3 regions of the Bradyrhizobium sp. 2S1 genome follow, and region 1 is predicted to be linked to each of the others. Evidence: predicted binding sites of a transcription regulator. Region 1 holds the regulator's gene; each other region holds the start of a gene.
The links. Region 1 encodes LexA, which represses DNA repair genes until DNA is damaged. Its sites were predicted from a motif close to TGTTCNNNNTGTGTTCNG; they were not measured.

Region 1 (2,263 bases):
CGTTGAACACGCCGACGCGGAAATTCATAGTCTTGGTCCAGATCCAGCGGCTGTCGTAGCGAACGTTCTCGGCGAAAGCGAGCTCGGTGCCCGGCAGCATGCAGACCGCGACAGTGGGATCGTTCTCCGAAGCAAAGCCGCGGGTCGACGTGCCGCGGAAAGTCGTGGTGATCAGCGTCTCTCCGACAATGGCGGGGCGCGATGCCACGGCGTGCAGACTATAGTCACACATCGGATGGCTCCTCTTTTCGAGGTAGCGACCCGTGCCTCTCCTTGAGGCGCAGGCCTCTACCAGAGTGGACGATAGCAAACGAGTGTCTGCTCGTTTCTGGGCGATTGTACGACTGGCCGTCGAACGCCTCAATCACAAACGCGCTACAATGCGCGAGAGGTATCAGGGCGCATCCTAGGTGGTCCGCACGTCGCACTATCTTCCAAGGAACGATCCGATCTGTTGCTCGTTCCCGGATCGGGATGACTTTTCTTCGAATCGTCATCCCGCTCCATATGTCTGTTCGAGCATGATCTTTTCGGAAAACCGCTCCGCACTTTTCCGGATCATGCTCCGCCGCCGTCAGTATTTGCGATACAGCCCGATCAGCTTGCCCTGGATGCGGACCCGGTTCGGCGGCAGGATGCGCACTTCATAGGCAGTGTTGGCCGGCTCGAGCGCGATCGATGCACCGCGGCGGCGGAAGCGCTTCAGGGTGGCTTCCTCCTCGTCGATCAGCGCCACCACGATGTCGCCGGTGTTGGCGACGTCGTTGCGCTGGATCAGCGCCATGTCGCCGTCGAGGATGCCGGCGTCGACCATGGAATCGCCGCGCACTTCCAGCGCATAGTGCTCGCCGGAGCCGAGCATATCGGGCGGCACGCTGATGGTGTGGCTGCGGGTCTGCAGCGCCTCGATCGGCGTACCCGCCGCGATCCGGCCCATCACGGGGACGGCGACCGGACGGTTGCCGTCGTCCTCGGCGATCGGCGGCGTGCTGCTGCGCTTGCCGAGGGTGCCTTCGATGACGCTCGGCGTGAAGCCGCGGCGACCGTTGCCGCCGCCGGCGGCCAGTTCGGGCAGCTTGATGACCTCGATGGCGCGGGCGCGGTTGGGCAGGCGGCGGATGAAGCCGCGCTCCTCCAGCGCAGTGATCAGGCGGTGTATACCGGACTTCGAGCGCAGGTCGAGCGCATCCTTCATCTCGTCGAAGGAGGGCGGCACGCCGGCCTCTTTCAGACGTTCATTGATGAAACGCAGAAGTTCGTACTGTTTGCGCGTGAGCATCTCGAGCATTCCCCCGGTTGATAGCGTCGTTCGATTCCGAGACTCTTCAGGTGGGGCCTTTCAGACGGGGCCTGATCTCGGGAGCGCAATGCTCCCTAGCGGCTTCCCGATTGTAGACACCAGTACTCGAAACAAATCATGAACGGACACTATATGTTCGATATGTGTTCCGCAACCACTTAATTTCCGGTGAACGCATCAGGCGGCGCGCAATCGGCAGCCCGCGAAAACCTCAGTCGGGCAGTGTGAGGATCTCGCATTCGCTGCCCTTGGCGGCGCCGGGCGCAAACGGCGGACGTACCAGAAGTGCCCGCGCCGCAGCGAGATTCCCGAGCAGCGAACTATCCTGCTGCATCACCGGCGTGGCGATCAGCGCGCCGTCCTGGCGCTCCTCGAGACGCGCGCGCAGATAGTCCTCGCGCTGGTCGTTGGCGGCGAGGTCGCGGCCGAGCAGGGCGGTCGTGCGGACATGATGGATCGTGTTCCGGCCGCTCAAAGCCCGAATCAACGGCACCAGAAACAGGAAGGCGCAGACATAGGACGACACCGGATTGCCGGGCAGGCCGATCACCCGCATGGCCCCGAGCCGGCCGTGCATCATCGGCTTGCCGGGCCGCATCGCGATCCGCCAGAACGCCATCGCGACGCCCTCGGCCTCCAGCGACTGCTTGACCAGATCGTGGTCGCCGACCGAGGCGCCGCCGGTCGTGATCAGGATGTCGGCGCCGGCCTCCCGCGCCCGGCGGATACCGGCCGTGGTCGCGGCCACCGTGTCGGCGGCCACCCCGAGATCGACGGTCTCGGCGCCTTCGGCGCGCGCCAGCGCACGCAGCGCATAGCCGTTGGAATAGACGATCTGGCCGGGGCCGGGCTGGGAGCCCGGCATCACCAGTTCGTCGCCGGTGGCGAGCACCGCGACCTTCGGGCGGCGGCGCACCGCGAGTTCCGGATAATTCATGGCGGCCGCGAGCGAGAGCGCGCGGT
Region 2 (2,263 bases), 5.2 Mb from region 1:
CATCAGCAGCGAGGGCGATACCAGCACGACGCGGGCGCGATAGGCCTTCTGGATCACGTCGTCGAAGCCGTCATGGATTTCGGCATAGACCGATTCCGACGGCACGAACATCAGCGCGGTGTCCTGGGTCTCGCCGGGGATCAGGTACTTCTCCGCGATGTCGCTGACATGCTTCAGCACGTCGGCGCGCAGCCGCTGGCTGGCGAATTTGCGCTCCTCGTCGCTGCGCGCATCGTGCAGCGCGGTCATGGCCTCCAGCGGGAATTTCGCGTCGATGCAGAGCGGGCGCTGGTCGGGCAGGAACACCACGCAGTCCGGCCGCTTGCCCGTGGTCAGCGTGTGCTGGAACTCGAACGAGCCCTTCGGCATGCCGTCCTGGACGATGGCCTCCATCCGCGCCTGGCCGAACGCGCCGCGGGATTGCTTGTTGGCAAGCACGTCGCGCAGCGTCGTGACCTGGGTGGTGAGCTCGTTGAGCTTCTTGTGGGCGTGGTCGATGATGCCGAGCCGTTCGTGCAGCACGCGCAGCGAATCCATCGTGTTGCGCGTGGTCTGTTCCATCGACTGGCCGACCCGGTGGGTCACCGTGTCAAGCCGCTCGTTGACGGCACGGGCCATCTCGGCTTGGCGGCCGGCCAGCGCCTGCCCCATCGCATCGACCCGTCCTGAGGCCTCGCTCTGGGCCCGCAGCATGTCGGCGAGCCGCTCCTCCAGCTCGTCGGCCCGAATGGCCTGGGCCATCGCCAGTTCCGCGCTGCGCCGGCTGGCGCGCGCGATCACCACCGCGATGGCCAGCAGCAGCAGCAGCACCAGCGCGCCAAGCCCGATCAACGCGTCGGAGACGCGGACCGGGAGGTCGCCAAGCGTGAGGAGAATCTCGTTCATGCCAGCCGTTGTAGCCGATTCGGCGTCGTCGCCGAACGAAAAGGGAACATTTATGGTAAACGGTCCCTTAATTTTCCTGGTTAACGCTGTGTAAAGAAACGTGGTTAAGGCCGCCTTAAGGGGTTCCTGAACGCATTGACCGCATCATGCCCGCAGCTTAAATCGCGGCCATGGCTATCAGAGAAATCATCATTCTGCCGGACAAGCAGTTGCGGCTGGTGTCGAAGGCGATCGAGAAGGTGACGCCGGAGATCCGCAAGCTCGCCGACGACATGCTCGAGACCATGTATGACGCGCCCGGCATCGGGCTCGCGGCAATCCAGGTCGCGCAGCCGCTGCGGCTGATCACCATGGACCTCGCCAAGCGCGACGAGAACGGCGAGACCACGCCGCAGCCGCGGGTGTTCATCAATCCGGAGATCATTTCGCATTCGGAAGAGCTGTCGGTCTACGAAGAGGGCTGCCTGTCGATCCCCGAATATTACGAGGAGGTCGAGCGTTCGGCGCGGGTGCGCCTGCGCTTCACCGACCTCGACGGCAAGGTGCATGAAGAGGATGCCGAGGGGCTCTACGCCACCTGCATCCAGCACGAGATCGACCACCTCAACGGCGTGCTGTTCGTGGACTATCTGTCGAAGCTGAAGCGCGACCGCGTCTTCAAGAAATTCGAGAAGGCCGCCAAGCGCGCGGCGGAGTGAGTGTAGCGTGAACAGCGTTTCCGCTTGTGCGATGCGCCCTCTCCCCCCTTGTGGGGGAGAGCCGGAGAGGGGGGTAGCCGCAAGCACCGCCGTTGCGGCTACCCCCCTCCCTAACCCTCCCCCACAAGGGGGGAGGGAACGCAGCGAGTGCTGTTGATGCCGCTCCGCCTGATCTTCATGGGCACGCCCGATTTCGCGGTGCCGACGCTGCTGGAACTCGTGGCCCATGGCCATGAGGTCACCGCCGTCTACACCCGTGCGCCGAAGCCGGGCGGACGACGCGGCCTGCAGTTGCAGCCGACGCCGGTCGAGCAAGAAGCGCGCCGCCTCGGCATTCCCGTGCTGACGCCGAAAACGCTGAAGACGCCGGAGGCGCTCGAGGAATTCCGCGCGCATGACGCGGATGCCGCCGTCGTCGTCGCCTATGGCATGATCCTGCCGCAGGCGATTCTCGATGCGCCGAAGCTCGGCTGTTTCAACCTGCACGCCTCGCTGCTGCCGCGCTGGCGCGGCGCCGCGCCGATCAACCGCGCCATCATGGCAGGCGACGCCGAGAGCGGCGTGATGGTGATGAAGATGGATGTCGGTCTCGACACCGGCGATGTCGCGATGGCCGAGCGGCTGCCGATCTCGGACAGCATGACGGCATCTGATCTGCACGACGCGCTGGCGCCGCTCGG
Region 3 (2,263 bases), 3.0 Mb from region 1:
CGCTGCGCTGCGCTTCGCTCGATGTCAGGTCATAGAGCCCGGCGCCGGCATGGGTGTCGATGACGCGGAACGGCGCCTGCTTTTCCTGCAGATAGGTGAGCATGCGCACCAGCACGATGTGCTTGATGACATCGGCAAAGCCGCCGGCGTGAAAGGCGTGACGGTAGTTCATGGGATAGCAATTACCACGTCATTGCGGGGGGAGCGACTTGTCCGCCGAAGCTCGGGGAGCGTAGGCGGAAGCAATCCATCTCACCACGAGAAAGTATCGATTGCCTCCGCCTTCGCCGAGGCTGCGGCGGACAAGTCGTCGCTTCAGCGCAAAATTGCCCTGCAATTTTGTCGCGAGTTGCTCGCAATGACGGGAAGCGATGGGCTGGAGCATGTTCGGTTCTGATTGAGATCAGAACCGAAGCTCCAGCTTCCTGTTTTGACGCATTTTCTTCACGCGAACCGGTGCCCAGTTCGCTCGAAAACGCGCTAGCCGCCGCGAACCGGCGGCATCAGCACCTGATCACGGCGACAGGCGCGGCGGTCGGTTTCCTCGCAGGAACGGAATTGCAGGTCCTTGCTGAGGCAGATCCGCACCTCGCTGAGCCGCCTGCTGTCGCAGGTCACCGCGATCGCCGAGCTGCTGAGTCCCGGATTGACCTTGATGAACGCCGCCTCCAGCTCGTCGGGCGCGATCGTCTTCGGCTCCGACAATTGCAGGAATTCCTCGGGGATCTTCACCGCAGCGCGGGCCTTGCGGATGGCTTCGAAATAGGCCCGCTCGCCGAGGCCGGAGCAGGTGCCGTGCTTGTCCCACTCGTTGTAGATCAGCCCGGGCGCCGGCATCAGGTCGAGCATCGAGGTCATGATGTTGCGGGCGAGCCGCGGCGAGGGCCGCTGGCAGTATTCGGGAAAGCCCCGCTCATATTGCGGCCACAGGCCGTGGACCACGAAGGAATACGGCCGCCCGCTGCACTGGGCCTGCGTGCCGCGGCCATTGTTGCCGCGCTCGCTCGCCGCCTCGCAGAACGAAGGCGACCACGACAGCGACAATACGTAGAAATCGAACTCACCCGGCGCATTCTGGCGGCGATCCTGGGCCGAGGCCCCCACCGCACCGCATAGAACAAAGGCAATCGAAATCAGAAGTCGGGAAATTGTGACCAACCGCGGCATCAAACGCTCCCCTCACTCGACCGCCCGGAGCCTAGCAGGCCACCGGAACATTTCAAGAACAGAAGCCGCCGTCTGAATGGCGGCGGCTTCTGCTGTCAGCAATCTGGTCGGAGATCAGGGCCGGGCGGCCTTGCAGGACGGGTTGTAGGCCCAGTTGCGATCGAGGCCGGTCACGCACCATTCGACGCCCGGGCTGAGGCTGAGAGAGTCGCTGACACCGGCAAAGCCGCCGTCCTCGATGATCGAATAGTGTACGCCGCGCACCTTGCCGTCGCTCAACATCACGTCGCCCGAGCAATAGCGGCGCGGAATATTGTCGGCCTGCCAAGGGCGGAAGGCGGTTTCGTGGATCCGGTTGAAGCCGGTGATCACGAGCGGCGAATTCCAGAAAGTGGCTTCCTTTTCCTGGAATTGCTCGCTGATGACCCTCAGCGCCCTCTCGCAGGGCGCCACATTGCCGTCATAGCGCGGGCCGGACAGCCAGAAATTCAGCTCGAACGGATTGGCGGCCTCGGCCGTACCCCCGAAAGCCAGCAGGCCGACCACGAGTGCGGCGCCGAGGCCAAGCTTTTGGCCGAGTTTATTGCGGGAGTTGAACAGGTTGCGCATGGGAATCCACCCGATGATCCGATGCGCGGACGGTGCCGCGAAGCCCCGGCAAGGTCAAGTGCAGCGCGGCAACACCTGCAGAGAAGTCCACTTCTAGCGGCCGGCTCGTTCTTTTCACGGTGGCCGGCGCACTCTATGTTGCTTCAAGCGAAATGGAGTCTGCGATGCGAAGGAAATTGGCCGCGTGCCTGGTTGCCGTTTGCGGGATGCTGGCCGTTGTACCGGCGCGGGCCGATTGGTTGCAGCCGGTGCCGCCGTTCAAGGGCAATGATACCGGCGGTATTATCGCCTATACGCTGGCGGTCCAGAGCGACGCCCGGCAGCTCGCCGTCGATCACTGCGCCTCCTACGGCAAGGTGGTGAAGTTCCTTGCGGTGCAGCGCTATCCGGGTGGCTATCTCTCCTTTGCCTGCCGCTGGGTGCCCTACGGCGCGGCCGAGAGGCCGGTGCGCACGCTCTACTGAGCGCGCCGCTCCATTCTCCGATC

Region 2: a site for LexA is predicted at 917-934, ahead of HAP54_RS09810 (DNA recombination protein RmuC). Genes of this name have one in related genera too.
Region 3: a site for LexA is predicted at 1,211-1,228, ahead of HAP54_RS21310 (ribonuclease T2 family protein). Genes of this name have one in related genera too.

Annotation. Positions count from the first base shown of each region.
Region 1 covers NZ_CP147717.1:7,559,210-7,561,472, forward strand. Annotated here, with positions in the region: gene HAP54_RS35670 (hypothetical protein) at 1-232, opposite strand, end outside; gene lexA (transcriptional repressor LexA) at 575-1,279, opposite strand; gene glp (gephyrin-like molybdotransferase Glp) at 1,512-2,263, opposite strand, start outside.
Region 2 covers NZ_CP147717.1:2,051,145-2,053,407, reverse strand. Annotated here, with positions in the region: gene HAP54_RS09810 (DNA recombination protein RmuC) at 1-885, opposite strand, end outside; gene def (peptide deformylase) at 1,056-1,583, shown strand; gene fmt (methionyl-tRNA formyltransferase) at 1,740-2,263, shown strand, end outside.
Region 3 covers NZ_CP147717.1:4,515,623-4,517,885, forward strand. Annotated here, with positions in the region: gene HAP54_RS21300 (23S rRNA (adenine(2030)-N(6))-methyltransferase RlmJ) at 1-172, opposite strand, end outside; gene HAP54_RS21305 (hypothetical protein) at 119-397, shown strand; gene HAP54_RS21310 (ribonuclease T2 family protein) at 481-1,167, opposite strand; gene HAP54_RS21315 (hypothetical protein) at 1,282-1,776, opposite strand; gene HAP54_RS21320 (hypothetical protein) at 1,941-2,240, shown strand.